Regions from separate parts of the Bradyrhizobium sp. 160 genome, predicted to be linked through region 1. Evidence: predicted binding sites of a transcription regulator. Region 1 holds the regulator's gene; the other holds the start of a gene.
What was found. Region 1 encodes PhoB, which activates phosphate uptake and scavenging genes when phosphate is short. Its sites were predicted from a motif close to TGTCATNNANCTGTCAT; they were not measured.
Positions count from the first base shown of each region.

Region 2: a site for PhoB is predicted at 3,705-3,721, ahead of IVA98_RS26675 (alkaline phosphatase D family protein). Genes of this name have one in related genera too.

Region 1 covers NZ_JADPKD010000028.1:439,195-454,809, reverse strand. The annotation lists gene IVA98_RS11690 (SGNH/GDSL hydrolase family protein) at 11-790, opposite strand; gene IVA98_RS11685 (OpgC domain-containing protein) at 790-2,046, opposite strand; gene apaG (Co2+/Mg2+ efflux facilitator ApaG/CorD) at 2,243-2,635, shown strand; gene IVA98_RS11675 (Hsp33 family molecular chaperone) at 2,823-3,830, opposite strand; gene argF (ornithine carbamoyltransferase) at 3,985-4,908, opposite strand; gene IVA98_RS11665 (aspartate aminotransferase family protein) at 4,908-6,116, opposite strand; gene IVA98_RS11660 (GcrA family cell cycle regulator) at 6,585-7,097, shown strand; gene phoB (phosphate regulon transcriptional regulator PhoB) at 7,349-8,056, opposite strand; gene phoU (phosphate signaling complex protein PhoU) at 8,071-8,787, opposite strand; gene pstB (phosphate ABC transporter ATP-binding protein PstB) at 8,799-9,620, opposite strand; gene pstA (phosphate ABC transporter permease PstA) at 9,617-10,462, opposite strand; gene pstC (phosphate ABC transporter permease subunit PstC) at 10,467-11,456, opposite strand; gene pstS (phosphate ABC transporter substrate-binding protein PstS) at 11,616-12,629, opposite strand; gene IVA98_RS11625 (ATP-binding protein) at 12,749-14,068, opposite strand; gene IVA98_RS11620 (putative bifunctional lysylphosphatidylglycerol flippase/synthetase) at 14,102-15,157, opposite strand; gene IVA98_RS11615 (GNAT family N-acetyltransferase) at 15,580-15,615, opposite strand, start outside.
Region 2 covers NZ_JADPKD010000063.1:209,167-224,781, reverse strand. The annotation lists gene IVA98_RS26695 (HlyD family secretion protein) at 1-383, shown strand, start outside; gene IVA98_RS26690 (DHA2 family efflux MFS transporter permease subunit) at 380-1,999, shown strand; gene IVA98_RS26685 (NAD(P)H-dependent flavin oxidoreductase) at 2,094-3,095, shown strand; gene IVA98_RS26680 (hypothetical protein) at 3,200-3,619, shown strand; gene IVA98_RS26675 (alkaline phosphatase D family protein) at 3,810-5,384, shown strand; gene IVA98_RS26670 (aldo/keto reductase) at 5,518-6,336, shown strand; gene IVA98_RS26665 (hypothetical protein) at 6,403-6,636, opposite strand; gene IVA98_RS26660 (hypothetical protein) at 6,723-7,175, opposite strand; gene IVA98_RS26655 (aminotransferase-like domain-containing protein) at 7,480-8,712, opposite strand; gene IVA98_RS26650 (DUF3124 domain-containing protein) at 8,765-9,292, opposite strand; gene IVA98_RS26645 (cation:proton antiporter domain-containing protein) at 9,360-11,090, shown strand; gene ribB (3,4-dihydroxy-2-butanone-4-phosphate synthase) at 11,262-12,338, shown strand; gene IVA98_RS26635 (acyl-CoA dehydrogenase) at 12,528-13,742, shown strand; gene IVA98_RS26630 (MBL fold metallo-hydrolase) at 13,923-14,840, shown strand; gene IVA98_RS26625 (DUF1499 domain-containing protein) at 14,912-15,615, opposite strand, start outside.

The DNA.
Region 1 (15,615 bases):
ACACTAGACCTCAATTTTGCTGCTGGGCCGGCTCCAGATGGGCAGCATCAATCACGAACTGTGCCAACGCCCGGCCAAGGCAATCATGGACCTGTTTCGCCAGTTCAGGCCCGCGGGACGGGTTGAACAAGTCGAACTGGCCCTGATCATTCCACTGTCGCATGATCGCGAAACGGTCGAACAGCGGGACGTCGTGCTCCTGCGCCACCACACGCATATTATCGAGAAAAGGCTGCGCCGCGATCATGGTTTCAGTGCGCGGACTGTACTGCAAATTCATCAAGACGACGTCAGCCCCTGCCTTTTGCAATGCAGTAACCCCTTCTGTTACCGCGCCGCGAAAATCGTCGGGATCGATGGATCGGATAGCATCCACGGTCCCGGTCTGCCAGATGACCAAAGTAGGCGTTTTTGCTTCCATCAGCTTAACGAAAGTGGACGCGGTCTCCCCTGCCGTTTTCTTGCTCTGTATTTCTACGGAGACGTGCACCACTTCGGACGCGGGCAGCTTCTCCTTGAGGATCGTCTCCATGCGTGCCGGATATGAGCTGCTCTCCGAGGATGGAATCGTGGTTGAGCGGCTTCCGATGACCAGAATCTCGAGCGGCTTGCCGGCCTTGATGGCATCGGCGACCTTGGGCAGCTGGCTTTCGCTGGTAAGCAGATAGGACGGCAATTCGCAGGCCGCGGGCGCGGCCGAGGCAGCAGGCGCAGCATCGCCCGCGCGCGCCGTGGCCGCGGCGAGGCCACCGCATAGCAGGATCAGGCTCAGGAGAACCTTCGCCTTCATCAGCCCCCTCCCGCCAGATCGGCGTTGCCGACGGCGTTTTTGGTTTTCGCACCGCTCTTGTCAGCCACGCGCTTGTACCACGAAATCACCCACGCCACCCCCCACATGATCAGGATTCCGGAGAGACTAATCAACGCATGCATGGCTGCCCCGCCGGAAACTTCGGCCAGGATGAAATGGCCGGCGAAAGCCAGGAAGACGCCGAGACAGAAGATCTCGAGCGAATGCTGCCCGCACAGGATCAGCGGCCGCAGCCAGGGCGATTTCAGGCCCGGCCAGGTCCGCGGCAGGAAGCGCACGGTGAGCGCGGCCAGCGCCAGGAAATGGGTGAAGCGCAGCACGTCGAGATCGGTCTTGTCGATCGGATACATCCACTGCTCGAGCCGCTTCGGCATGAGGTGGCCGAGCTGCGGCACGTACCAGGTCAGCGTCACGTAGAACGCCGCGGCGAGATAGGCGATCGAGATCCACATCGTCACGGGTGATGCCAGAATGCGCGACATGCGCCGCGCGCCTCCGAGCGCACACCATGCACCGAAGACGAAAAGCAATTGCCAGGCCAGCGGATTGAACGCCCAGAAGCCGTTCGGATAGGCCGAGAAGTAGAGGTCGTATTCCCAGGTCACGGCGTAGAGCACGACCGAGAGGCCGAGCGTGACGTCGGGCTTCCACTTCATCGACCACAGGATCAACGGCAGCGCCAGCATCAGCACGATGTAGAGCGGCAGCACGTCCATGTTGACGGGCCGGAAGCGTAGCAGCAGCGCCTGGACGATGGTGACGTCGGGCTGCTTGAGGAAATCCATGATGCCCATCTCTTCGGTGTAGAGCGGGTTCTCGAAGCTGGTCGCCACATAGGAGATTTCGGCGAGGAAGATCGTGAACAGGAAGACGTGGGCGACGTAGATCTGCCAGACGCGGCGCAGGATGCGCGCCGTGGCGATGACGGCGCCGCTCTCCAGCATTGCCCGGCCGTAGACGAAGGCGGCGGTATAGCCGGAGATGAAGATGAAGATCTCGGTGGCGTCGCTGAAGCCGTAATTGCGAATGGTGAACCACGTCAGCAGGCTGGTTGGCAGATGGTCGATGAAGATCAGCCACAGCGCCAGCCCGCGGAACAGATCGAGCCGGAGCTCGCGCTCGCCGATCGCCGGCAGCGTAATGGCTGGCGCGGCGGCGCGCGGCTTGGTTCCTGCGGGTTTGGCACCGGCGGTTCCCGCGATCGTCGATCCCGTCACTTGGTCGGCAATGGTCATCGGGGCCAAAAACCCTTCCGCAAATCGCGACGTTCAATGGAGTTTACCGGTCCGGCCGTCGTCTCGCAAAGCGGCCGGATCACATAAGGTTGTCTCCCCTTGGGAGTCCCTTCCCCGCGAATTCTGGCGGGACGATGTCGCCAAAGCCGTCTCCGGCGTTTGGTTCCCCAGGAGGATTTCGCTATGATGGGCCATCATGTACCGCGCCGTGACCCGCCAGATCGAAGTGACCGTCGAGCCGAGCTTTGTTCCGGAGCAGTCGTCGGCCGACCGCTCCCGCTATTTCTGGTCCTACACCATCGTCATCACCAATTCCGGCGACGAGACCGTGCAGCTGAAGACGCGGCACTGGATCATCACCGACGCCTCCGGCCGCCAGCAGGAGGTGAAGGGCGAGGGCGTCGTGGGTGAGCAGCCGATCCTGGCCCCCGGCGAGCGCTTCGAATACACCTCCGGCGTGCCGCTCACGACCGCCTCCGGCTTCATGACCGGCCGCTACCAGATGGTCAGCGAAAGCGGCGAGCGCTTCGAGATCGACGTGCCGACGTTCTCGCTGGACAGTCCGGACAACAAGCGGGTGTTGAACTAGCCTCCGATGTCATTGCTCGCGAAGGCGGAGAATCCAGCAAGCCGCGGCCTATCGGTTCAATCACTGTTCGGCTCAATCACTGTCGTCTCGGACTAATGGATCGCCCGATCACGGCCGGGCGATGACAGCGAGTACGTGCGAGCAGCCTCCCCAGCCTCGTCATTCCTAGCCTAGCTATGCGCGATGCCTAGGCGTCCTCCACGCCCGCCTCGTGCGGCGTGAACTGGTAGACCGACGAGCAGAACTCGCAGGTGACGACGACCTTGTCGTCCTTGACCATCGCGGCGCGATCGTCGGGCGAGAAGCTCTTGAGCATGGAGGCAACCGCATCGCGCGAGCAGGAGCACCGCGCTTCGAGAACCTGCGAATTGAATACGCGCACACCGCGCTCGTGGAAGAGGCGGAATAGCAGCCGCTCGCCGGAGAGCTCGGGATCGATCAGCTCGACGTCCTCGACGGTCTCGATCAGCGAGCGCGCCTCGACCCAGGCGTCGTCTTCGGCGACGCTGTGCACCTCGCTGCCCTCGGGCGCATCCCCGGGATGCAGGTCCGCCTGCCGCGCGCGCTCCGGCGCCTTGGGCAGAAACTGCATCAACATGCCACCGGCGCGCCAGCGATGCTTGCCGCCGTCGCTACTGCGCCATTCCTCGCCGACCGCAAGACGCACGCGCGTCGGGATCTGCTCGGAGCGGAGGAAATATTCGTGAGCGGCCTCTTCCAGGCTGCCGCCGTCGAGCGCGACCAGACCCTGGTAGCGGCTCATGTCGGGGCCCTGGTCGATGGTCATGGCGAGATGACCGCGGCCGAGCAGCGTGCCGGAATCTTTGGCGTCACCCAGACGCGCGGCATCGAAGCGCGCATAGGCGCGCAGGCGATCCGGCGCCATGTAGTCGACGACCAGGAACGACACCGGACCGTCGGTCTGGGCCTGAAGGATGAAGCGGCCCTCGAATTTCAGCGCCGAGCCGAGCAACGTCGTCAGCACGATGGCCTCGCCGAGCAGCTTGCCGACGGGAGCGGGATAATCGTGCTTGGTGAGAATGTCGTCGAGCGCCGGACCGAGCCGCACCAGGCGGCCGCGCACGTCGAGTGCGTCGACCTCGTAGGGCAGCACGGCGTCATCGATCGGAACCGGTGATGGCGCGCGAACCGGGCCTTCTGGCCCGGTTTTCATGTCAGGGGATTGGGAAACCATGGCCGTGTATCTGGGGTCGGAGGTGGGAAATGGAAGGGGGCGCGAGGGAGTGTTCCCGAGGCAGTTATGATCACACACGATACTGCTAATTCGGGGTCGTCCCGGCTTTCGCCAGGACGACGAACCAAACCCACTTCGCCTTCACCAGGCTGCGCTACTTCACCGCGTCAAAGCACCAGGCCAATATGCCCTTCTGCGCATGCAGGCGGTTTTCGGCCTCGTCGAACACGACCGATTGCGGGCCGTCGATCACTTCATCCGTGACCTCCTCGCCGCGATGGGCAGGCAGGCAGTGCATGAACAGCGCGTCGGGCTTGGCCAGCGACATCAGCTTGGCATTGACTTGGTAGGGCTTGAGCACGTTGTGGCGGTGCTCGCCTTCCTTGTCGCCCATCGACACCCAGGTGTCGGTGACGATGCAGTCGGCGCCCTTTACGGCGGCTTCCGGATCGGTGCCGAGCACGATCGGCGCATTGGTCATCTTGATCCAGTCGCGCATCGCCTTTTTCGGCGCGAGCTCCGGCGGCGTTGCGACGTTGAGCTGGAACTTGAAGCGCTCGGCGGCGTGGGCCCAGGACGCCAGCACGTTGTTGTCGTCGCCTGTCCAGGCCACCGTCTTGCCCTCGATCGGGCCGCGATGCTCCTCATAGGTCATGAGGTCGGCCATCACCTGGCAAGGGTGCGAACGGCGCGTCAGGCCGTTGATGACGGGCACGGTCGCATAGGCCGCAAGCTCCAGCAGCGCCTCGTGATTGAGGATGCGGATCATGATGGCGTCGACATAGCGCGACAGCACGCGCGCGGTGTCGGCGATGGTCTCGCCCCGGCCGAGCTGCATTTCGGCGCCGGTGAGCATGATGGGCTCGCCGCCGAGCTGGCGCATGGCGACGTCGAACGACACCCGCGTCCGCGTCGAGGGGCGCTCGAAGATCATCGCCAGCGTCTTGCCTTCGAGCGGCCTGACCGGCTGATGCGCCTTCTGCTTCGCCTTCATGGCGGAGGATGCGGCGAGCATGCGCTTGAGCTCCGACAGCGGGAGCTCGTTGATGTCGAGGAAGTGCTTTGGCGACTTGCTCATCAGCTTGCCGCCCGCTTGGTCTGACTGCACGAGATCGCCGCGCAGGCGCGCTCGAGCCGCCCGACGCTGTCCTCGATCTCGGCTTCGGTGACGATCAGCGGCGGCAGGAAGCGCACGACATTGTCGCCGGCGCCGACGGTGAGCAGCTTTTCGTTGCGCAGGGCGGCAACGAGATCACCCGAAGGCACGACCGCCTTGATGCCGATCAGGAGCCCCTCACCGCGGACTTCGCTGACGATATCAGGATAGCGATCGATCACCGAGGCGAGCTTCTGCTTGAGCAGCAGCGACATCCTCTGCACGTGATCGAAAAAGCCGGGCTCGAGCATGACGTCGAGCACGGCGTTCGCAGCGGAGATCGCGAGCGGATTGCCGCCGAAGGTCGAGCCGTGCGAGCCGGGCGTCATGCCGGAAGCCGCTTCCGCGGTGGCAAGACAAGCGCCGATCGGGAAGCCGCCACCGAGCGCTTTCGCCAGCGACATCACGTCGGGGGTAACGCCGAGACGGCGATGCGCGAACAGATCGCCGGTGCGGCCCATGCCGGTCTGCACCTCGTCGAACGCGAGCAACAGCCCCTTCTCGTCGCAGAGCTGACGCAGCGCCTTGAGGAAGGCGGGTGTTGACGAACGCACGCCGCCCTCGCCCTGGATCGGCTCGATCAGGATGCCGGCGGTCTGCGGACCGATCGCCTTCTTCACGGCCTCGATGTCGCCATGCGGGACTTGGTCGAAGCCATCCATGGGCGGGCCGAAACCTTCAAGATATTTTGCCGAGCCCGTCGCCGCCAGCGTCGCCAGCGTGCGGCCGTGGAAGGCGCCTTCGAAGGTGATCATGCGATAGCGATCGGGATGGCCCTTGGCGGCGTGATAGCGCCGCACGACCTTGATCACGCATTCCAACGCTTCGGCGCCGGAATTGCAGAAGAACACGAAGTCCGCGAAACTTTCGTTGCACAGACGCGTTGCAAGCCGTTCGCCATCGGGACTCTGGAACAGGTTCGACATGTGCCAGAGCCTGGTCGCCTGCTCCTGCAACGCCTTGACCAATGCGGGATGGGCGTGGCCGAGCGCGTTCACCGCGACGCCCGAGGTGAAATCGAGATAGCGATCGCCATTGGTCGCGATCAGCCAGCAGCCTTCGCCGCGCTCGAAGCCAAGGTCCGCCCTGGCGAAAACGGGAAGCAGATGCGGCGCGGCGCTGTTGGTCATGACCATCACTTGGATGTTGCATTTGGACGTTGAGACCTGCCTGGCATGCCTTGCGCAGCGCACCATTGACCGGTCCGGAAAACGAAACGTGCCGCCTTTTAAGGGCGGCACGCGTCACCATCTTATGCCTGGCAAGACGGGTGTCAATGCCGCCCGGAAAGCCTCGCGAAACGCCGAATCCGTAGTCTTGCGGTGCCGATCTTGCAGGGTTTTCACCACGGAACATGTGGAAGCGAGTCGGCGGACTCTTGCGCGGGAGTCACGCCATATTGTAGCGTTTGGACTGTCAGATACGACATCTCGTGCAGCGGTTCTGATCCCAAGAGTCCTCATGTACCGGCGTAAACGTTCGGGCGTCAGTCACGCGCCCGGCGAGCCTTAAGGGATTCTGACGGCACGGGTTTTTCAAGGCTTAAGCATTCGCTGTGAGGCCCCAGGATGGCGGCGCGCAACGAGGGAAAGGGTGCAATGACGGTTTTGACCTGGTCCGATGATCGCGTCGAGCAGCTGAAGAAGCTCTGGGAGGCCGGACTTTCGGCCAGCCAGATCGCGGCCGAGCTCGGCAATGTGACCCGCAATGCCGTGATCGGCAAAGTGCACAGGCTTGGCCTGTCGGGCCGCGCCAAGAGCCCTTCATCGGCAGCGCCGCGGCCGCGCAAGGCGCGGCCCGCGCAGCATATGATGCGGGTGACCCGGCCGATCTCGCGCGGCAACACCGCGCTGGCGCAGGCCTTCGAGGTCGAGGTGGAGGCCGAACCGGTCACCTACGACAACGTGGTGCCGATGAGCCAGCGGCTGTCGCTGCTGGAATTGAACGAGGCGACGTGCCACTGGCCGGTCGGCGATCCCTCCAGCCCGGACTTCTTCTTCTGTGGCGGCAAGGCGCTGTCAGGCCTGCCCTACTGCGCCCAGCACTCGCGCGTCGCCTATCAGCCGGCAGCGGATCGCCGGCGGGCGGCACCGAAGCCGAGCACGCGGTGATTATTTCCTGAGATCGAGCCGGCAGCCGTCACGCGGTGACGGCGCAACAAACCCGATGTCGTCCCGGACAAGCGTAGCGCCGATCCGGGACCGATAGCCACCGCAAGCCGTGGTTACGGGGCCTCGGAGTTACCTTTTTCGCGCAACAATGGGCCCGGGTCCCGGATCGGCGCTTCGCTCCGGACAACGCTGCGCGTTGCCGGAGCTACGCTTGTCCGGGACGACGGCCGAGATTGTTGACGCAGCTGGGCCTACGTCTGCTCCGCCTTTGCAAACCGATCATCCAGCGCATAACCCGCGCCGCGGACGGTACGGATCGGGTCCTGCTCGCGGCCGAGATTGAGCAGCTTGCGCAGGCGGCCGATATGGACGTCGACGGTGCGCTCGTCGATGTAGATGTCGCGGCCCCAGACGCTGTCGAGCAGCTGCTCGCGCGAGAACACGCGACCGGGATGCTCCAGGAAAAACTCCAGCAGGCGATATTCGGTCGGGCCGAGATCGATCGGCCGGCCCGAACGCGCGACGCGGCGCTTGTCGCGATCGAGCTCGATGTCGCCATAGGCGAGCACGGTGGCGAGCCGCTCGGGGCTTGCGCGCCGCAGAAGGCCCTTCACGCGCGCGAGCAGCTCCGGCACCGAGAACGGCTTGACGATGTAGTCGTCGGCGCCGGTCGCAAGACCCCGCACCCGCTCGCTCTCCTCGCCGCGCGCGGTCAGCATGATGATCGGGAGCTGCTTGGTCTCGGGACGGGTGCGCAGCCGCCGGCACAGCTCGATGCCGGACAGTCCCGGCAGCATCCAGTCGAGCACGATCAGATCGGGGATGTGTTCCTTAAGGCGGGTGTCGGCGTCGTCGCCGCGCATCACCGTCTCCACGTCATAGCCGTCGCCTTCGAGGTTGTAACGCAGAAGCTCGGTGAGAGCTTCCTCGTCCTCAACCACCATAATGCGTGCGCCCATGTTGTCGTCGCTCCCTAGGTATTCGGTACCGTCGTGGCGAAGGTCGTCATGTCGCCCTTCGGCCGCTTGTCGGTGATCGCCTGCCCCTCGATCATGTAGAACACGGTCTCGGCGATGTTGGTGGCGTGATCACCGATCCGCTCGATGTTCTTGGCGCAGAACATCAGATGGATGCAGAACGAGATGTTGCGCGGATCCTCCATCATATAAGTGAGGAGCTCGCGAAACAGAGAGGTGCAGATGGCGTCCACTTCCTCGTCGCCCTTCCACACTGCCATCGCCGCCGGCAAATCGTGCGCGGCATAGGCATCAAGCACCGACTTGACCTGCTGCTGCACGAGGTCGGTCATGTGCTCCAGGCCGCGGAACAGTTTCAGCGGATGGAAGTCTGTCTCCAGCGCCGCAACGCGCTTGCCCATGTTCTTGGCGAGGTCGCCGATGCGCTCAAGATCGGTGGCAACGCGCATGGCGCCGACGATCTCGCGCAAATCCACCGCCATCGGCTGGCGGCGGGCGATGGTGAGCACGGCGCGCTCCTCGATGCGCTTCTGAAGCGCGTCGAGCTCGGCATCGGTGGTGACGACGCGCTGGCCGAGCGCGACGTCGCGGCGGATCAGCGCGTCGACGGAATCGACGATCATGCGCTCGGCGATGCCGCCCATCTCGGCGACGAGGCGAGTGAGCTCCTGGAGGTCGGTATCGAAGGCCTTTGCGGTATGTTCAGTACCCATGTCCCGTCTCCTCAGCCGAACCGGCCGGTGATGTAATCCTGCGTACGCCGATCGCTCGGCGACGTGAAGATCTTGCTGGTGTCATCGAACTCGATCAGCTCGCCGAGATACATGAAGGCGGTTTTATCAGAGACGCGCGCCGCCTGCTGCATATTGTGGGTGACGATCGCGATCGTGTAGTTCTCGGACAATTCCTGGATCAGCTCCTCGACCTTGGCGGTCGAGATCGGGTCGAGCGCCGAGCAGGGCTCATCGAACAAGATCACTTCGGGCCGTACCGCGACCGTGCGGGCAATGCAGAGGCGCTGCTGCTGGCCGCCGGAGAGCGACAGGCCGGACGCGTTGAGCTTGTCCTTGACCTCGTTCCACAGCGCGCCGCCGCGCAGCGCCTTCTCGACGCGGTCGTCCATCTCGGACTTCGAGATCTTCTCATAGAGGCGGATGCCGAAGGCGATGTTCTCGTAGATCGTCATCGGGAACGGCGTCGGTTTCTGGAACACCATGCCGACCCGGGCGCGCAGCAGGTTGAGGTCCAGCTTGGGATCAAGGATGTTGGTCTGGTCGAGCAACAGCTGGCCGGTGGCGCGCTGGCCTGGATAGAGATCGTACATCCGGTTGAAGATGCGCAGCAGGGTCGACTTGCCGCAGCCCGACGGGCCGATGAAGGCCGTGACGCGGTTGGTGCCGAGGGCCAGATTGATGTTCTTCAGCGCGTGGTGCTCACCGTAGTAGAAATTGAGGTTGCGCGCGGTCACCTTGGCAGGCGCCTCGGGTAGCGGCTGTGAGCCGGGATGAACGGTCGGCGCACTTACGGAAACAGACATTTCACTCATTTTGCAGTCCTCTCGGCGCCAAGGATGCGCGCGCCAATGTTCAGGGCAAGCACGGTCAGGGTAATGAGCAGCGCCCCACTCCAGGCGAGCTGCTTCCAATAGGCGTAGGGGCTCTGCACGAAGTTGTTGATGGTGACAGGCAGGTTGGCCATCGTCTTGTCGAGACCGAGGCTGAAGAACTGGTTCGATAGCGCCGTGAACAGCAGCGGCGCGGTCTCGCCGGCGACGCGCGCAGTCGCCAGCAGCACGCCCGTGATCAGGCCGGAGCGCGCGGCACGATAGGCGATCCGTTTGATCACCAGCGAACGCGGCAGGCCGAGCGCGCTGGCGGCTTCACGCAGCGGGTTCGGCACCAGCAGCAACATGTCTTCGGTCGTGCGCACCACGACCGGGATCACGATCACGGCGAGCGCCAGCGCGCCGGCGATCGCCGAGAAGCCGCGCATCGGCACCACCACCGCGCCGTAGATGAACAGGCCGATGATGATCGAAGGCGCCGAGAGCAGGATGTCGTTGATGAAGCGGATCACCGAGGTCAGCTTGTCGTTGCGGCCGTACTCGGCGAGATAGGTGCCGGCGAACAGGCCGAGCGGCGCGCCGATGCCGACGCCGATCACGGTCATGATCAGCGAGCCGACGATGGCGTTGAGCAGACCGCCCTCGTTCGATCCGGGCGGGGGCGTGTTCTCGGTGAAGACCTGGTAGTTGAGCCCGGCCAGGCCATTGTAAAGCAGCGTGATCAAAATCAACGCGAGCCAAGTGACGCCGAAGGCGGCGGCTGCGATGCAGAGACCGCGGATGACGATGTCCCAGCGGCGACGGCGCGAATAGATCGGGTTCATGGCGTCACTTTCCGGCCTTGGTTTCCAGCCGCATCAGCATCAGCCGCGCGGCGGCGAGCACGAAGAACGTCAGTACGAACAGGAGCAGGCCGAGCAGGATCAGGCCGGACTGGTGCAGGCCGTCACTCTCGGCGAATTCGGAGGCGATCGCCGCCGAGATCGTGGTGCCCGGAGCGAAGATCGACGAGGAGATGCGGAACGAGTTGCCGATGATGAAGGTCACCGCCATCGTCTCGCCGAGCGCGCGACCTAGCGCCAGCATGACGCCGCCGATGATGCCGATGCGGGTGTAGGGGATCACCACGCTGCGGACGACTTCCCAGGTGGTGCAGCCGACGCCGTAGGCGGCTTCCTTCAGCACCGGCGGCACCGTCTTGAACACGTCGACCGAGATCGAGGTGATGAAGGGCAGCACCATGATGGCGAGGATCAGCGCGGCATTGAACAGGCTGAGATAGGACGGCGGACCTGCGAAGATCGCCCCCAGCACGGGGACGCCGTCGAAGACCCGTATCATGAAGGGCTGGAAGGTGTTGGCCAGGAACGGGCCCAGCACGAAGAAGCCCCACATGCCGTAGATGATCGAGGGAATGCCGGCGAGCAGCTCGATCGCCATGCCGATCGGGCGGCGCAGCCATTGCGGGCAAAGCTCGGTGAGGAAGATCGCAATACCGAGACCGACCGGAATGGCGATCAGCATCGCGATGAAGGAGGTGACGAGCGTGCCATACATCGGCCCGAGCGCGCCGAGCACGGGCGGATCGGCCGACGGCGCCCAGCGCTGCGTCCACAGGAACGAGAGGCCGTATTCCTTCATCGCGGGGAAGGCGCCGACGATCAGCGAAATGATGATGCCGCCGAGGATCAGCAGCACCGAGATCGCGGAAAGTCGCGTGATCCAGTAGAAGGTGACGTCGCCGAGCTTGAACGCGCTCAAGGCCTTGGCGCGGTCATATGGTCCGGCGTCGTCGATTACATCGCTCTGAACGGCCATCTCTGCCACGCCGATCCCCTGTACCCAGATTTATAGACGCTTGTTGCCGGTCCCGCGCCCCCGACACAGCACGACGCTGATCGGGGCCCGGTTGTTGTCCCGGCGCTGCGCAGCAGCGTTTCACGCTGCTGCGCGTCCGGGACATGAGAGCCGTTCGCCTCAGCTCTTGATCTCGGCGGCCCAGGTCTTCTCGATCAGCTGGACGACGCTGTCCGGCATCGGGATGTAGTCGAGTTCTTCAGCCGCCTTGCCACCGTTCTTGAACGCCCAGCGGAAGAACTTGATGGCTTCCTGGGAGGCGGCCTTGTCGGTCGCAGACTTGTGCATCAGGATGAACGTCGCCGCAGTGATCGGCCAGGACTTCTCGCCCGGCTGGTCGGTCAGGATGACGTAATAGCCAGGAGCCTTGGCCCAGTCGGCGTTGGAGGCGGCGGCCTGGAAGGCCTCGACGGTCGGCTGCACCGGCTTGCCGGCCTTGTTGACGAGACCGGTGTAGGTCAGCTTGTTCTGCTTGGCATAGGCGTACTCGACATAGCCGATCGAGTTCTTGGTCTGGCTGATGTTGCCCGACACGCCTTCGTTGCCCTTGGCGCCGACGCCGACCGGCCACTCCACTGCGGTGCCTTCGCCGACCTTGCTCTTCCAGTCCGCGCTGGCCTTGGAGAGATAGTTGGTGAAGTTGAAGGTGGTGCCCGAACCGTCGGAACGGCGGACCACGGTGATCGCCTCCGCGGGCAGCTTCACGTTCGGGTTGAGCTTTTTGATCGCGGCGTCGTCCCATTTGGTGATCTTGCCGAGATAGATGTTGGCCAGCGTCTCGCCGTCGAACACCAGCTCGCCGGGCTTCACGCCCTCGAGGTTGACGACGGGGACGATGGCGCCCATCACCATCGGCCACTGCACGAGGCCGTCCTTCTCGAGCTGCTCGGCCTTGAGCGGCGCGTCGCTGGCGCCGAAGGTCACGGTCTTCGCCAGGATCTGCTTGATACCGCCGCCGGAGCCGATCGACTGGTAATTCAGACCGTTGCCGGTCTCCTTCTTGTAGGCATCAGCCCACTTCGAATAGACCGGGAACGGGAACGTCGCACCGGCACCCGTGATATCGGCAGCAAAGGCCGCCGTCGCCGAGGCGGCGACCAAGCCGGCCGCGACGATCGTTTTGAGGAAATTCATGCTGGTCTCCATACAGGGGAGCGAAGCGCCATCCGCGCCCGATCGCGCTCCCCGCGCCGCCCCTTTAGGAGCGGTCGGCTGTGCTTTTACGAAGGTTTCGTGACAGCTGGATGACACCCTCAAGCGATTGGAATCGCTTGATTTTTACGAACCGAAGTCCTAGTCTGGGGAAAACAGGCTGTAAAAGTGGCGCCCTGCCGGGGGACGCTTTCGATCAGAAGCCGGCCGCGATGACGGTTAAGAATATGTTTCACCAGCGATAATCCGAGCCCGGTTCCGCCCTGCGCGCGGCTGTCGCCGACGTCGACCCGATAGAAGCGCTCGGTCAGCCGGGGCAGGTGCTCCGGTGCGATGCCGGGGCCGAAATCCCGGACCATGACGCGGATTTCCTGAGCCCCATCAGTGACCGCGCTTGAGGTCAGCGACACAATGACGCGTCCGCCCGATGCGCCGTATTTGAGCGCGTTCTCGATCAGGTTCTCGAACAGGCGGAGCAGCTCCTCGCGGTCGCCCGCGATCATCACGGCGGCTTCCGGCAGATGGGTCTCGACATCGACCTGACGCTCCCGCGCCAGCGGTTCGAGCCCGTCCGCGACTTGGCGGATGATCGGCAAGAGGTCGACCAGGGTGTCGGGGCGGACATGGGCCGACAGCTCGACCCGCGACAGCGACAGCAAATCGTCAATCAGGCGCGCCATGCGGGTGGCCTGGTTGTGCATGATGCCGAGGAAGCGCTCGCGCGCCTTTGGATCGTCCTTGGCCTGGCCCTGGAGTGTGTCGATGAAGCCCGACAGTGCGGCGAGCGGGGTGCGCAGCTCGTGGCTGGCATTGGCGACGAAATCGGCCCGCATCTCCTCGACGCGCCGCAGCGGCGTCTGGTCGTGGAAGGTCATCAGCATGCACTTGTCGGCGCCGCCGAAGGTGGTCGGCACCGGCACCGGCGTGATCATGAGCTCCATCCAGCGATCGACCGGAACATGATCGAGATAGGTCGCGCGCCGCGGCTCGGTGGTCGCGATCGCCTCGCGCAAGGCCGTGATAATCTCCGGCGAGCGCAGCGCGAATTGGGCAAGCTCGTTCCTGCGCAGCGCCGGCGCGAGCTGGGCGGCGGCGGCATTGAGGTGGATGACGCGGCCGGCGCGGTCGAGCAGCACCGCAGGATCCGGCATGCCGGCGACGACTGCGGCCACCGCCGCGCTCTCGACCGGATTGATGCGCCTGACGTCGTCGCGCGAGGCGGCGGGATCGTGCAGGCGCCAGGGAATCAGCGCCGCGGCTGCAATGCAGAGGAATACGATGGCAGCGTGCAGCACCGACAATTCGCCGAGCGAAACCACGACGGACAGCGCCAGCGCCGCGGCGATCAGGACGATGGTCGAGTGTCGCAGCCGGTCGGACCAGGGCTGGCTGGAGGGAGAAGATGGGGCGTCGATCGCCATCGGGGAGGGCTTCTCCTAAAAGGCCTGCGCCGGTCAGGCGCCGCTGTCGCTGCGCTCTCTCACATAGGCGGCCTCACGCGCCGGTCCGGGGTCGAGCTTGAGCGCCGCCTGCTGCAAGCGCTTCGAACGTGCGCCGATTATAACTTCGCGAAACGTCAGCAAGATTACAGATATGACGAAGGGGGACAGATAATAGAGGACGCGGAACAGGAGCATCCCACCCAGAAGCTCCTCCCGGTCCATCTGCCAGAGGCCGACCAGCATGGCGGCGTCGAACACGCCAAGACCTCCGGGTGAATGGCTGGCAAAGCCGAGCAGTGTCGCCGAGACGAAGATCACTGCGACCACGACGAAGCCGAGATTGGGCTCGTCCGGGACCAGCACGTACATCGCGAGCGCGCAGAAACCGAGATCGACAATGCCGATCGCGATCTGGAGCAGCGTCAGCGGGCCGCCCGGCAGCACCACGGTCCAAGGCCCGCGGCCGACCACCCGCGGCTGGGTCCAGACCCAGACCACATAGGCGACCAGCCCCACGATGATCATCAGCGCCAGCGTCCGGTTCAGCCAGGCCGGCAGCTGGTCGATCGCGGCGGCGGCCTCCGGATGGTAGGAGATGCCGAGGCCGAGCACGGCGGCATTGCCGAGCCAGAAGGTCAGGCCGGCGAGGAAGCAGATCTTGGCGACGTCGATCGCGTTCAGCCCATAGGCCGAATAGATGCGGTAGCGCACCGCACCGCCAGTGAAGACGCTGGCGCCGACATTGTGGCCGATCGAATAGCTGGTGAAGGCGGCAAGCGCGTTAATCCGGTAGGGCACGTGGGCGTGCCCGATCGCCCGCGTGGCGAACATGTCGTAGAAGGTCAGGGTGAAATAGCCCGCGGCCACGAACAGCGCCGCCATCGCAATCTGGCTCGGCTCGGTGCTTTTGATCGCCTCGATGACCTCGTTGCGATCGATGCCTCGCAGCATGTGGTAGAGCACATAGCAAGCGATGCCGATGACCGCGACGCTGATCGCAACTCCAAGCTTATGCAGGACTTGCTTCTGGCGCAGAAACGTCATCGCCCTGCGGATGGCTTCCAGCATCTAGACCTCGAACAACGCTTCAGCGGCCAGGGTGGCCGGCGGACAGGCGGACGACGCACGGGCACTCGACGAAGCCTCGCCGCCGGCTCCGGCATCGCGCATGCCCCCTGCCCCTCCACTAGCGCGTTTTCGGACGAAGTGGAATTCGCCAATTCGAACAAAAACACGTGCCTTCAATGTTTTAGGCAGGTTGGGGGCTCCTGATGCAAGGTTTGGCGCTTTCGGCGGCAAGGCTTAATGCGAATCTCCTTGGCAATCCTGCGCAGACGCCATGAAGTTTTGATGATTTCAACCGCACAATGTTCCGTCACGGCTTAAGCCGACGTCAATCTATTGGGCACGCCGGCCTGTTGAAAGAGGGGCCGACCCGGATATTGTTCACGGATTCGAATGCGCCGGAGGGTGCTGGGCGCAGAATGGACTCAAGGCGCGGTTACATAGCCGCGGCGATGAGCGCC
Region 2 (15,615 bases), on a different contig from region 1:
TTGCGGCGCAGTCCGGTCGCGTCGTCAAGCTCTCCGCCGCCAAGGGCACATTCGTCACCGCCGGCCAGAGCCTGATGATGTTCGTGCCCGACGAGGTCTGGATCGTCGCCAACTATAAAGAAACACAGCTCAACGACATGCGGCCAGGCCAGCCGGTAGAGATGCGCATCGATGCCTATCCCGGCCGCAAGCTGACCGGCCACGTCGATTCGGTGCAGCCGGGCTCAGGCACCGCGTTCAGCCTGCTGCCGGCGGAGAATGCCACCGGCAACTACGTCAAGGTGGTGCAGCGTGTGCCGGTGAAGATCGTGGTCGACAACTGGCCGCCCGATCTGCCGGTCGGACCGGGCATGTCGGTCGTGCCCTGGACCAGGGTGCGATGACGGACGTCACGCAAGGCGGCGCGTCCGCCGGGGGTTGGTCGCCGGAGCGGTCGGCGGCGGGCGGGCACAATCCCTATCTGATCGCCTTCGTGGTCTCGATCGCGACCTTCATGGAGGTGCTCGACACCACCATCGCCAACGTCGCCTTGCGCCACATTGCCGGCGGGCTCGCGGTCGGCATCGACGAGAGCACCTACGTCATCACCAGCTATCTCGTCGCCAACGCCGTCGTGCTGTCGATCTCGGGCTGGCTGTCGACCGTGATCGGCCGCAAGCGCTTCTACATGATGTGCGTCGCGACGTTCTCGATCGCGTCGCTCCTGTGCGGCTTCGCCTGGAATTTGCAATCGCTGGTACTGTTCCGGATCTTGCAAGGCCTTGGTGGCGGCGGCATGGCGACCAGCGAGCAGGCGATCCTCGCCGATTCCTTCCCACCGCATAAGCGTGGCCAGGCCTTTGCCATCTACGGCGTCGCCGTCGTGGTCGCGCCAGTGATCGGGCCGACGCTCGGCGGCTGGATTACCGATACGTATACTTGGCACTGGGTGTTCCTGATCAACGTTCCCATGGGATTGCTGTCGTTGTTCCTGGTCGGCACGCTGGTCAAAGAGCCGTCGGGCGCAGAGGAGGAGAGGGAGAAGCTGCTCAGCAAGGGTCTGCGCGTCGACTATGTCGGTTTCGCCCTCGTTGCGATCGGGCTCGGCTCGCTCGAATTCGTGCTCGACGAAGGCCAGCGCAATGACTGGTTCGGATCGAACATGATCGTCGTCTTCGCGGTGCTCGCGGCCGTCTCGCTGCTCTCGCTCATTCCCTGGGAGCTGACGCGGGAGCAGCCCATCGTCGACCTTCGCCTGCTTGGCCGCCGTCAGTTCGCCGCCTGCTTCCTCGTCATGCTCGGCACCGGCGCGGTGCTGATCTCGACGACGCAGCTCCTGCCGCAACTGCTCCAGACCGAGCTGAACTACACCGCGATGCTGGCCGGTCTCGCGTTGTCGCCCGGCGGCGTCGCGACGCTGGTGCTGATGCCGGTGGTTGGCCGCCTCGTCGGCATCGTGCAGCCGAAATATCTCATCATGTGTGGTGCCGCCATCGTCGCGTTCTCGATGTGGCATCTCACCGGGCTGACCGGCGACATCACCTACGGCTACGCTGCGCTGTCGCGCATCTTCCTTGCGCTCGGTCTCCCCTTCCTGTTCCTGCCGGTGACGACCGCGTCCTATGACGGCATCCCGCCGGACAGGACCAACCAGGCCTCGGCGCTGATCAATGTCGCCCGCAATATCGGCGGCTCCATGGGTGTCGCGCTGGCGCAGACCATTCTGGCGCAGCGCCAGCAATTCCACCAGAGCCGCCTGATCGAGCACGCAGCGCCGTCCGATCTCGGCTACCAGCAGACCATCGACGCCATGACACGTTACTTCCAAGCGCAGGGCTCCAATGCAAGCGATGCCGCGTCGCAGGCGGTCGCATGGGTTGGCAAGACCTTGCAGCAGCAGGTCGACCTCCTCGCCTATATCGACGTGTTCTGGACGCTTGCGATTATCGCCCTGCTGATGATCCCCACCGCAGCCGTGCTCCGCAGGATCGATTTGAGCGCGCCGGCGCGGGGGCACTGACGGGCTCTCCCGTTCAGAGAGAAGGGGTGACCGCGGCACGAGACTGCGGCTAGACTGAACCTGACATCAAGCAAAGCCCTGGGAGGAAACTGACGTGAAGACCGCGATCACCGAACTGTTCGGCATCGAGCACCCGATCATCCAGGGCGGCATGCATTTCGTCGGCTTTGCCGAGCTGGCCGCCGCCGTCTCCAATGCCGGCGGGCTCGGCATCATCACCGGGCTTACGCAGAAGACGCCCGAGCTGCTGGCCAAGGAGATCGCGCGCTGCCGCGACATGACGGACAAGCCGTTCGGCGTGAATCTCACCTTCCTGCCGACCTTCTCGGCGCCGCCTTATCCGGAATACATCGCGGCCATCGTCGAAGGTGGCATCAAAGCGGTGGAGACAGCGGGCCGCAGCCCGGAAGCATACATGCCGGCGCTGAAGGCGGCCGGCATCAAGGTCATCCACAAATGCACCTCGGTGCGCCACTCCCTGAAGGCGGAGCGGATCGGCTGCGACGCCGTCAGCGTCGACGGCTTTGAATGCGGCGGCCATCCCGGCGAGGACGACGTTCCCAACATGATCCTGCTGCCGCGCGCGGCGGAAGAGTTGAAGATTCCCTTCGTCGCCTCCGGGGGCATGGCCGACGGGCGCAGCCTGGTCGCGGCGTTGTCACTCGGCGCAGCCGGCATGAACATGGGCACTCGCTTCATCGCCACCAAGGAAGCGCCGGTGCATCAGAACGTCAAGAACGCGCTGGTCGCCGCCACCGAACTCGACACCCGCCTGATCATGCGGGCGCTGCGCAATACCGAGCGCGTCCTGAAGAACGCCAATGTCGACCGCCTGCTCGAGATCGAGCGCGAGAAGGGCACCAAGCTCACCATCGACGACATTCACGACCAGGTCGCGGGTGTCTATCCCAGGATCATGCTGGACGGTCAGATGGACGCGGGCGCCTGGAGCTGCGGCATGGTCGCAGGCCTCATCCACGACATTCCCTCCTGCAAGGAGCTCGTCGACCGCATCATGAGTGAGGCGGAAACCATCATCCGCAGCCGCCTGATCGGGTTCCTGGATGGGACGGAGACGACGCGAAAAGTCGCCTGACTCCGCCAAACTTCTTAACCACGGCGGCAATTGGCCGCTGGAATTGCGCGTGGCGCCTCCTAAATAGGGGTAAATTACCCCTTCATCAATTTCAGGAGGTGCTCGTGGTCCTGAAAAGCGTTCCCTTTGCAATTGCGATGGCGCTCGTGCTCGCAGCGGCGGGCCTCGCGAGTGCTGACGACTACAAGCCTGACGAATATCTGGGTCTCGATCTGTCCAAGGCCGTGCTGTCGCCGAAGCGGCTTGGTCCTGAGACGCAGTTCGCGCCGGTCGCTTTGGAGGCACGCGGCGGCAACGAGGCGCAGGCGCGCGCCGAGCCGATCCACGTGCCGAAGAAGGTTGCCGCCGAACGCGTGCACGTGGCCGAGCCCAAGGTCGGGCATGGCCGGAGCGTTCAGCCGCGCGGTACGGCCCGCACCAAACTCTCGCATCGCCACGGCAATCCGCTCGACGCACAGGCGCTGGACACGCGTATCCAGACTTGGCCATGCCGCTCCGGCGGCATCTGCAATTGGAAGCGTTAGTCGCAGCGCTGCTGCCTCTTCACCTCGCCGCCGCAAGCGGGCGAGGAAGCGCACCTGCACCGTGGTTACGCTTGCCAGTCGAAACCGTCATCCGCGCGTCGTAAAATCGTAGGCGCGAAGTCAAGAAACCGTAAGGATAGAGTCAAGGAGCGCAGGCACCTTCCGTTGCGATTCGACGAAGGTTTCCTGAATGGCAACGCTCCGCGCCGCGCGGGCATGGACCCGGCGGCAATTTTTGGTCCATTCAACCTCCAGTCTCGCCGTCGCCTCGCTTGGGACGCTCGCAAAGCCGCATCTCAGTCGCGCTGCCGACCGTCCGCAGATCACGAGCGGCATCCAGTCCGGCGATGTCTCTGGAGCCTCCGCCGTGATCTGGGCGCGTGCCGACCGAGCGGCGCGGATGCGGGTGGAGTGCTCGACCCTCGAGAGCTTCAAGGCGATCGTCGCGTCGGCCTCCGGCGATGCGCTGCCCGAGGCCGATTTCACCTCAAAACTACTGCTGAACGATCTGCCTCCCGGGCAGGACATCTTCTACCGCGTCCGCTTAGACGACGCCGCGACCGGGATTGCCGGCGAAAGCCGCGTCGGCCATTTCCGCACCGCGCCGGCTGCGGGCCAGTCGATCTCGTTCCTGTGGTCCGGCGACACCGCGGGGCAGGGCTGGGGCATCGACGTCTCGCGCGGCGGATATCGCAGCTATCGCACCATGCTCGACAACCGCCCGGATTTCTTCATCCATTCCGGCGACCACATCTATGCAGACTGCACGATTCCTGCCGAACAAAACCTGCCGAACGGCGGAATTTGGCGCAACATCGTCACTGAGGAAAAATCCGAGGTCGCGCACACGCTGGCGCAGTTCCGCGGCAATTACAAATACAACCACCTCGACGAACACTTTCGCGCCTTCCATGCCGAGGTGCCGATGTTGGCGCAGTGGGATGATCACGAGGTCACCAACGACTGGTCGCCGACCGGCAGCTACGACGCCGCCGGTTACGAGGACGACGGCACGCCGCTCTTGGTCGCGCGCGCCCGCCGCGCCTTCTTCGATTTCGTGCCGATCCGCGACGTTGGCGCGCGGCAGGGTCGGGTCTATCGCAAGATCGCTTACGGCCCGCTGCTCGACGTTTTCATGATCGACATGCGTAGCTATCGCGATGGCACCTGGAACAAGGGATGCGACCATCGCGGCTGGATCCTCGGCACCGAGCAGCTCGCCTGGTTGAAGCGCGAGCTCGCTGCCTCACGCGCGACCTGGAAGGTGATTGCGGCCGATTTGCCGATCGGCCTGATCAGCCTGGACGCCGTTGCGCTCGGCAATGGGCCGCCCGACCGGCGTGAGCACGAGATCGCCGATCTGCTGGCGTTCATCAAGCGCGCCGGAATCCGCAACATCGTCTGGCTCACTGCCGACATGCACTACACCGCCGCGCACTATTACGATCCCAACAAGGCGCAATTCCAGGACTTCGATCCGTTCTGGGAGTTCGTCTCCGGCCCGCTGCATGCCGGCACCTGGAGCCCGGGCGAACTCGATGACACGTTTGGTCCGGTCGCAATGTACCAGCATGGCTGTAGCGCTGCGCAGGGCGAGAATCTGGCGCCGTGCTTCGGCTTGCAGTTCTTCGGCCGGGTCGACATCGACGGCCGCAGCGGTGTGATGAGAGTGACCTTGAAGGACGTCGATAACCGCGATCTCTGGTCAGTCGATATCCAGCCGCAGCAGCAGGCACGACCGGCCGTCGTGGCTCAGCATTCGTAGGCCATTAACTCGATCTTGATTGGCCGCCCGGCGTCTCCCGCGCTATGGTCGCTGCTCCTGCCACTTCCTTTCCATCACCGAAGAGTCTGTCACCGCGCGTCTGGCGCGATGAACTACGTCAGGAGCCTGTTTCATGCACCATCTGCAGACACAGGGCATTAGCATGCCCAAGCTCGGCCTCGGCACCTTCCGCATGCAGGGCGATGCCTGCCGGGCCGCGGTCGAGAGCGCCCTGTCGATTGGCTATCGCCACATCGACACCGCCGAGATGTACGCCAATGAGGAGTCGATCGGCTCGGCCATCGCCGCTTCCCGCCTGCCGCGCGGCGAACTGCACATCACCACAAAGGTCTGGCACGAGAATCTGGCGCCGGAGGCGATCCGTCGCGCTTTCGATGCCAGCCTAAAGAAGCTCAGGCTCGACCATGTCGACCTCTATCTCGTGCACTGGCCGTCGAAAATCGCCAATTGGGGCGCGGTGTTCGAGACCCTGATGAAGCTCAAGGAGGAGGGGCGGACGCGGGCGATCGGCGTTGCGAACTTTACCACCGCGCTGCTCAAGATTGCCGTCGAGGACATCAAGGCGCCAATCGCCTGCAACCAGGTCGAATATCACGCCATGCTCGATCAATCGAAGGTGTTGGCCTATCTCAGTGCCAGGAGGATTCCGCTGGTCGCCTATTGTCCGCTGGCGCAGGGGCGCTTCGCAACAGATCCGGTGCTGAGCGAGATCGGCGTTAAGCACAACGCGACCGCGGCTCAAGTGGCGCTGAAATGGTTGCTCGATCAAGACGGCGTCGTGGCGATCCCGAAGGCGTCGCGGCGCGAGAGCCAGCAGGCCAATCTCGATGCCCTGAAGATCACGCTCGACGATGCCGACCGAAACAAGATCGCCGCACTGCCGAAGGACAGGCGCTGCGTCAATCCCGGCTTTGCGCCGGCGTGGGATTAGCCCCGAGTGCTTTCGAACGCGCAGAAAATGGCCCCGCGAGGGGCCATCTCCATGCTGCGTTGCGCTTTAGTCCCAGTGATGGTGGCGATGACTGCGCTTGATTACGACGACCTTGTCGCCGCGATGGTGCCAGCCGCGATGCCAGCCGTGGTCACGATGCATGCCGTATTCGGCGCGGGCAGCGTACGGGCCGTGATGATGATGACCGCGCTTGATCACCACCGTCTCGGCGCTCGCCAGAGTCGGCCCTGCGATCACGAGCGCGCCGAGAGCTGCAACCACATAACCACGCTTCTTCATGATGTCCTCCTCCAATCGAATGCACATCTAAACCGTACATGCACGCGAACGTTCCGGAGGAACGGCGGGAGAATTCTGAACGGCTGTTAATCACAGCGTTGCTGCGCCGGTGTTGGCGCGCCGGTCGCGACGTATTTGCCGTCTCTGATCGTGTACTCGCCGCGCTCGCTGCGATTGTAGATCGCGCGCAGGCTGCCATCCTCCTGCAAGAGGAGTCCGAATTCGCGCGTCTGATGGAGCGAGGGGAAGAACACCATCACATTGAGCAGGCCTTCGGCATCGACCGTGGCGGAGACCACCTCGTTCTCGTCCCTGGCGTCGCCGAAATTGCGCCGGTACATCACCCGGCCGTCCTTCGTGATCTCGTAAGTCAACCGTGCGCCCTTGTCGCGGTCGGGCCGAGCCGCGCAGTCGACCGCCCAAGAGCCGAGCAGGCCCCATTGTTCGACCCTTACCGCAAGCGTCTCGGCATGCGCCGCGGACACGAGTGCGACCCACGGCAGCGCAGCCGCGATCCAGCGGCTCAAGCAACGCGTCATGTCCTGGCAAGCCCCGCCTCGAAGAATTTCAAAGTACAGCATCCCGCTCACGGCCGCCCACGCTGGCTGCCGATCGCGCGCGAATCGGATCCGCGTCAATGAGGCCGGCCGCTTCCGGGTAGGATGCACTTTCCGGAGGCGAACGTGGATAGACCACTGCTGAATCAAGTCGTCAATTTTGCGGGCGAAGGGATTTTTGAGCGTTACGTCGTCCAGATCGAGGCCGGTAAGAGCAACATCTCGGTGGTCCTCTTGCTGCGGCTAGCCTCCGCATCCGCGGCAGCCAGCCCCAGCTGGCTTGGTATCAGGCCCTCTTCTCGATATTGGCACTGCGGGCCGGCACGCCAAATTCCTTGCGGCAAACCTCGGCCAGTACGGCGACGCCCTCACGGATCTGCTGATGCGTAGGGCTCGCAAAGCAGAGCCTCAGTCGTGAGCTGGAATGGTTCTTGTTGGTCGACCATTCCGGCCCCGGATTGATCGAGACACCGGCGGCAAGCGCGGCTTGATACAGTTTGAGCGTATCGACCTGGTCGGGCAGTTTCACCCAGAGGAAGATGCCGCCCTTGGGCTCATCGAACTCGGCCGCCGTCCCGAACTGCTCGTTGAGGGCCTCCATCAACGTATCGAGCTTGGTGCGCAACGCTTTCGTCAGTGCCGGCACATGGCTCGCGAAGTGCGGCTTGCAATAGGTCGCGAGCACCATCTGCTCCAGCGCGCCCGAGCCGGCATCCGTCTTCAGCGCCAGCATCCGCGACATCACATCCCAGGGTGCTACGACGAAGCCGACGCGCAGCGCCGGCGCGATCGATTTCGAGAACGAGCCGATATGGATCACGCCGCCGTTTCGGCTCATCGCATGGATCGCCGGCGGCCGCTGCCCGGACCAGACGAGGTCCGCATAGCAATCGTCTTCGAAGATCGGCACGCCGTATTCGGATGACAGGCGCAGCAGCTCGGCGCGTCGGCTCTCTGGCATGATGCTGCCGGTCGGGTTCTGCACGGTCGGAATCGTGTAGATGTATTTCGGCCGGATGCCGCGGCTCTTCAGATCGGCGAGAGTGGAGGCCAGCACGTCCATGCGCATGCCGTCCTTGTCGAGGGGGATGCCCACCACGTTGACGCCGAGCCGCGCCAGGCGGGTCAGCGAGCCCTGATAGCTCTCCTGCTCGAAAATGACGGTGTCGCCGCGCGCTAGCAGCGTGGCGTTGACGAGATCGAGCGCCTGAAGCGAGCCGGAGACGATCAGGAGGTCGTCGACCGTGCAGGTGATGCCGGCATCGCGCTTGAGCTTGGTCACCAGGAATTCGCGCAAGGGCAAATACCCCTGAGGTCCATGCGCCAGCCCATAGGTGGCGAGCGAGCGGCCCTCGCGCTGTAGTGCCAGGTTTGTCGCCTCGATCAGGCCCTCGAGCGGCACCTGTTCGGAGTCGTTGTTGCCGCCGACGAAGCTGTATTTGGCAAGGCCCGTCCAGCGCGCGGAGGGGGCCGGCAGCCCCGCGGGAAACAGGGGTGCGAAATCGAAGCTGGACGTCATGGGCGTTCCTCGTCTTGTTCTTGTTGGGGCGGTCGGCGTGCACCGGCCTCTCTTACTTCTTGCCGGCCGTCCGGGTCGGACGTCCCTGGCTGATGAAAGCGTAATGCGCATTGGCGACGCCGCCAACCATCAAGGCTTCGACCACGGGCTCGGCGATCTCGCTTGGCGCGGCCCAGTCGACGAGAAAATTGGCTCCAGTCCCGCCCCGTACGTCGTCGGTCGGAATGAAGATCGAGACGGTGGCGAGCGGTCTCAAGGCGACCGGCGCCTTCAGATAGCTCTCGACCTGCTTGCCTGCGGTGTCGAAATAGGCGATGCGTTTGACCACCAGCGGCTGGGTCTCGGAGGCGTTGTGCACGCTCAGCGTCACCGAGAAGTCGACACGCAGCTTGCCCTGGCTCATCGCGACGCTGGAATAGGCGGGCACGTAGAACCCGCCGGATACGGCGAGTTCGTCCTTCGGCAGCGCGGTGAGCGAATCGGCAAAGCTTTGTTCGATACTGATTTTCGATTGCGCGGCGGTGGGCACGGCATAGGCGAGGGGGCATAGCAGCATTGCTGCGAAGAGCCCTTCGCGCATGTGACGAATTGCTCGCTTGCCGCACCGCGACCCATCTCTAGGGTGCGGCAAAACGGACCAATTTGGCATGCACGAGCTCATTCGCGACATCACTCTCTGTATTCTGTTTGCCTGGATGCTGGGCCTGCTCGCCCATTTCTCCCGGCAGCCCCTGATCCTGGCCTACCTTATCGCCGGTTTCTGCATAGGTCCATTCGGCGCCGGCTGGGTCAAATCGCAGGAATCGATCAGCGTCATCTCCGAGCTCGGCCTGATCTTCATGCTGTTCATGATCGGGCTGGAGATCGACCTGAAGAAGATCGTGCGGGCGGGAAAGGTGATCCTGTTCGCGGCAGCCGGCCAGCTGCTCGGGGGCTGCCTGCTCGGGGTCCTGTTCTTCGTCGGCATTGGCTTGTCCCTCGGCAGCGGGCATTTCGATGCTGTCTATCTCTGTGTCGCCTGCGCGTTGTCGAGCACCGTCATCATCGTCAAGGTGCTCTACGAGAAGCGCGAGCTCGACACGCTGCCAGGGCGTATCACCCTCGGCGTGCTGGTGCTCCAGGATATCTTCGCCATCCTGTTCCTGGCGGTGCAGCCGAGCCTGGCTAATCTGCAAGTCAGCGTCATCCTGCTCTCGATCGGCCGCGTCGCAGTGCTGGTCGCCGCCGCGCTGTTGGTCAGCCGCTACGTGCTGCCGCGCCTGTTTCACCAGATCGCCCGGCGGCCCGAGCTGATCCTGCTCGGCGCGCTGGCCTGGTGCTTTCTCGTCGCCGAGATGGCGGAGCGGCTGTCGCTGTCGCGCGAGATGGGCGCCCTGATCGCCGGCGTCTCGCTTTCGACCTTTCCCTATGCGCTCGATGTCACGGCCAAGGTCACCACGCTCCGCGACTTCTTCATCACCCTGTTCTTCGTCGCACTCGGCATGACCATCCCCGTGCCCGGCCTCTCCGTGATCGGGCTCGCTTTGATGATCGCGGCGTTTACCGTGGTGAGCCGGCTCGTGACCACCTTTACTCCGCTTTATCTGATGAAACAGGGGCTGCGCGCCAGCCTGTTGCCGGCCCTCAACCTCGCCCAGATCTCCGAGTTCTCGCTGGTGGTGATCCAGACCGGCATCGCCGACCATCACATCGCAGCCGAGACGGCGAACGCGGCCTCCTTTGCCTTCGTGGTTCTGGCCGTGCTCTCGACCTTCGTGATGACGCGCAGTGACGAGATCACCCGCTGGATGATTGGGCCCCTGAAGCGGATTGGCCTGCGCGACCTCGATCATGGCAGTGGCCATGCCGAGGAGGCCCATGAGGGCGGCCACGGCGAGGCCCGCCGCATCGTCATCCTCGGCTTTTTCCGTGCGGCGAGCGCGTTGCTAGCCGAGATCGAGCGGCAGGCTCCGGTGCTGCTGGAGCAGATCACGGTGGTCGATTTCAACCCGAATGTGTACCAGACCCTGCTCTCGCGGGGACTGCACGTGATCTATGGCGACATCAGCAATGTCGACACGCTACTCCATGCCGGCATCGGCAAGTCCGAGATCATCATCCTCAGTGTGCCGGATTCGCTGCTGAAAGGCGCCACCAACGAGAAGCTGGTCCGCCACGTCCGCGCGCTCAACCCCACCGCCCTGATCGTGGCCACGGCCGACCTCCTGGCCGACGTCGGCGAACTCTACGAGGCCGGCGCCAGCTATGTCACGGTGACCCGGCTCAGCGACGCCCACGAGCTGTTCACGGTGATCGAAGCCGCCCAGGCTGGCCTTCTGGCCGACAAGCGCGCCGAGCTCGATCAACGGCTCGGCGAGCGGCGCGAAGTGCTACCCTGACCGGCCGGCCTTCCTCTCCGGCGCGCGCCGCCTATATCCTTGATATCTTCGCTGCAAGCCTGAATGACCCTGGCAGGCCTGCCGCCTGGCATATGTGGTTGCGCTGGGGAGACTAGCGCCCCGGCCCAAGTCCGGCTAAGCCTCCCGGCTATAACCGATAGAGATTGGGAAATGCCCGATAGCGTCCAGGAAGTCTTGCAGGCCTTTGCCCGAGGCGAGCTCGTCGTCGTCACCGATGATGAGGATCGCGAGGGCGAGGGCGATCTGATCGTCGCCGCCTCGCTCTGCACCGCCGAGAAGATGGCGTTCATCATCCGCCATACCTCCGGCATCGTCTGCGCGCCCGTGACCACCGAGGACGCGCGCCGTCTGCGGCTCGATCCGATGGTCGCCCACAACGATTCGGCGCACACCACCGCGTTCACGGTCTCAATCGACTACAAGCCCGATGGCGGCACCGGCATCTCGGCCGAGGAACGTGCCTCGTGCTGTCGCGCGCTGGCCAATCCCAATGTCGGCGCTAACGACTTCGCCCGGCCTGGCCACATCTTCCCGCTGATTGCCAAGGACGGCGGCGTGCTGCTGCGCTCCGGCCACACTGAAGCCGCGGTTGACCTCTGCAAGCTCTCCGGCCTGCCGCCGGTGGGTGTCATCAGCGAGCTCATGAACGACGACGGCAGCGTGATGAAGGGTGAGCAAGTCGCCCGCTTCGCCGCCGAGCACAAGCTCAAGCACGTCACCATCGCGGATATGATCGCCTACCGCCAGGCGCGCGAGAAGCTGATCGAGCGGGTCTCGACCTTCATCACCGAGAGCCCGATCGGACCCTTGCAGGGCTATGCCTACCGCTCGCCGTTCGATTCCATCGCCCACGTCGCCTTCGTCTACAATGGCGTTGGCGACGGCAAGAACGTGCTGACGCGCTTCCACAAGCCGAACATCGTCAAGGACACTTTCACGGGCCATAAGCGCATGGCGGCGGTGCTCGAGCATTTCAAGAAATCCGGCCGTGGCGTGCTGGTTTACCTGCGCGACGGCGCAGCCGGTGTGCCCGTGGCGCCGCTGCCGGACGAGTCGTCCACGGAAGCTGACCGCAACCGCCAATGGCGTGAGGTCGGCGTCGGCGCGCAGATCCTGCGCGATCTCGGCGTCACTTCGATCCGGCACCTCACGTCCTCGGTGCACGACTACAAAGGCCTGTCGGGCTTCGGCATCGAGATCGTCGCCAACGAGCAGCTCGAAAGCTGACACGCAGTGTCATTCCGGGATTGCGCTGAAAGCGCCAGACGCCGAATCTCGATGTCGTAGAAGCGAGGAGATTCCGGGTTCGATGCTTCGCCTCGCATCGATCGAAACCAGGATGCAATTGCACTTGTTGCCGCGGCGCTCTAATTTGTCCGGCAATTTATGACGGAACCAGACGCGAAAGGACGTTTCATGAGCGTGCGCCCTCAGGCCAAGGACAAGCCGGCTGCGGCTTCATTCCAGTGGGACGATCCGTTCCTGCTCGACGAGCAACTCACCGAAGACGAGCGCATGGTGCGCGACACCGCTCGCGCCTATGCCCAGGACAAGCTGCTGCCACGCGTCTCCCAGGCCTATCTCGAAGAGAAGACGGACCGCGAGATCTTCAACGAAATGGGTGAACTCGGCCTGATCGGCATCACCTTGCCGGAGGAATATGGCTGCGCCAATGCGAGCTACGTCGCCTATGGCCTCGTCGCGCGCGAGATCGAGCGGGTCGATTCCGGCTATCGCTCGATGAACTCGGTGCAGTCCTCGCTGGTGATGTATCCGATCTACGCCTATGGCGACGAGAACCAGCGCAAGAAATACCTGCCGAAGCTCGCCAGCGGCGAGTGGGTCGGCTGCTTCGGCCTGACCGAGCCCGACGCCGGCTCCGACCCCGCCGGCATGAAGACCCGTGCCGAGAAGGTTTCGGACGGCTATCGCCTCACTGGCAGCAAGATGTGGATCTCGAACGCGCCGATCGCCGATGTGTTCGTGGTGTGGGCCAAGTCGGCGGCGCACGACAACCAGATCCGCGGCTTCGTGCTGGAGAAGGGCATGAAGGGTCTCTCCGCGCCGAAGATCGGGGGCAAGCTGTCGCTTCGCGCCTCAATTACCGGCGAGATCGTGATGGACGGCGTCGTGGTTCCCGAGGACGCCCTGCTGCCCAACGTCTCCGGCCTGAAGGGCCCGTTCGGCTGTCTCAACCGCGCCCGTTACGGTATCTCCTGGGGTGCGCTAGGGGCCGCTGAAGACTGCATGCACCGCGCCCGCCAGTACACGCTCGACCGCAAGCAGTTCGGCAAGCCGCTTGCCGCGACCCAGCTGGTGCAGAAGAAGCTCGCCGACATGGAGACCGAGATCGCGCTCGGCCTTCAGGGCTCGCTTCGCGTCGGCCGCCTGATGGACGAGGGCAAGTTCGCGCCCGAGATGATCTCGCTCATGAAGCGCAACAATTGCGGCAAGGCGCTCGACATCGCCCGCACCGCCCGCGACATGCACGGCGGCAACGGCATCTCGATCGAGTACCACGTGATGCGCCACGTCCAGAATCTCGAGACGGTCAACACCTACGAGGGCACCCACGACGTCCACGCCCTGATCCTGGGCCGCGCGATCACGGGCATTCAGGCTTTTTTCTAACCACGTCTTCGGTGGCCATTATCTTGCTCAGCTGTCATCGCCCGCCTTGTGCGCAGTTGCGCACTGGGGCGGGCGATCCAGTATTCCAGAGATCGCGCCTTTCGCCACAGACGCCGCGGCGTACTGGATACCCCCTTCGCGGGGTATGACGGCGAGGGTCGGCAGTGCACAGGAAGTCCCATGTCCGACAATGACGACGTCCCGTTCAACCGCAACTTTCCGCTAACGCCCGGAATCGTCGAGGAGGTCCGCCCCGGCGTGCGGCGCGTGCTCTGCAACAATCCGAGCCCGTTCACCTTCACCGGCACGGTCAGCTACATCGTGGGCAAGGGCAACGTCGCCATCATCGACCCCGGCCCGGACGACGAGGCGCATGCGGCGGCGCTGCTGGAGGCCGTGCGCGGCGAGACGGTGAGCCACATCTTCGTCACCCACACCCACCGCGATCACTCGCCGAACACCGCGCGGATCAAGCAGGTAACAAGCGCGCCCGTTTATGCCGAAGGCCCGCACCGTGCCTCGCGCCCACGCTTCGAGAGTGAGAAGCACAATCCGGAATCCGGCGCCGATCGCGATTTCACGCCCGATGTCAGGATCGCCCATGGCGACGTCATCGAAGGCGCCGGTTGGCGGCTCGAGGCGGTGGCGACGCCCGGCCACACCGCAAACCATCTCGCCTTTGCCTGGCCCGAGCGGAAATTCAACTTCGTCGGCGATCACGTCATGGGATGGTCGACATCGATCGTGGCGCCGCCCGACGGCTCGATGATCGACTATATGGACTCGCTGGACCGTCTCGCGTCCCGCGAGGAGGATCTCTACTTCTCCGGCCACGGCCCGGAGATTCCGGACGGCCCGCGCTTCGTGCGCTTCCTGATCCGTCATCGCAAGGCGCGCGAGGCCTCGATCCTGCATCGCCTCGCCAAGGGCGAGACTGACATCCCGACCATGGTGCGTGCGATCTATATCGGGATCGACCCCAGGCTGACGACCGCCGCCGGCTACTCCGTGCTGGCGCACCTGGAGGACCTGGTCGCGCGGGGCGTGGTTGCGACGGACGGCGATCCCGTGATCGGCGGCACGTACCGGATGGCCTGAGGGCGAATAGCGAATGGGGAATGGCGAATGGACGGCTCCATTCGCTATTCGCTATTCCCCATTCGCCAATTTCACTTCTTCACCGTCTTCGCCGGCGTCTTTGGCGGCGCGACCGGGGCCTTCTTCACCGGCTTGAGCGCATCGGCATCGGCGGCGGTGTTGAGATCATCAATGAATTTCTTGACGCGGGCAGCGTTACTGCCGAGGTCGCTCTCGAAATAACGCGAGGCAGAGCGGATATCGACACGCGAATCATCGCCATCAGGCACGATCCGTATCGAGACGTCCTCGCGGAACCCCATGATCGGCGTGCGCGCGACTGCCTCGATGCGGCCGATACGGCGCGGCGGCTGCGGCGCGCGCTCGTCGATGACGAGCCATTTGCGCTTATTGACGAGCTGACGCGCGATCGCATAGGCGCGGTCCACCGGGATCTCCAGCTCGATCGGCTCGATGTCGGGATAAAACTGGCGTTGCTGCTCAGCCGAATAGAGGCCAGCATAGACCGCGGTGTTGGTGCCATCGCCGGTGCGTACGGGCGCCAGCGCGTCGAAGCGCGGCGGGTCGATTGGGTTGGTGGTGATGTCGTGGATCGCCGGCAGCTTGCGGTATTGCAGGCCAAGATAGGCCGGATAGGCGAGGATCGCGCCGTCGATCAGGAAAGCGAGCAGGATGCGCCCCATGCCGCGCGAGCCGTTCTGCCAGATCGCGGCAAAGCCGGCGAGCCCGAACAGGATCGAGAGGACGGCGATCGCGAGCCCGCCGAAGAAGGCCA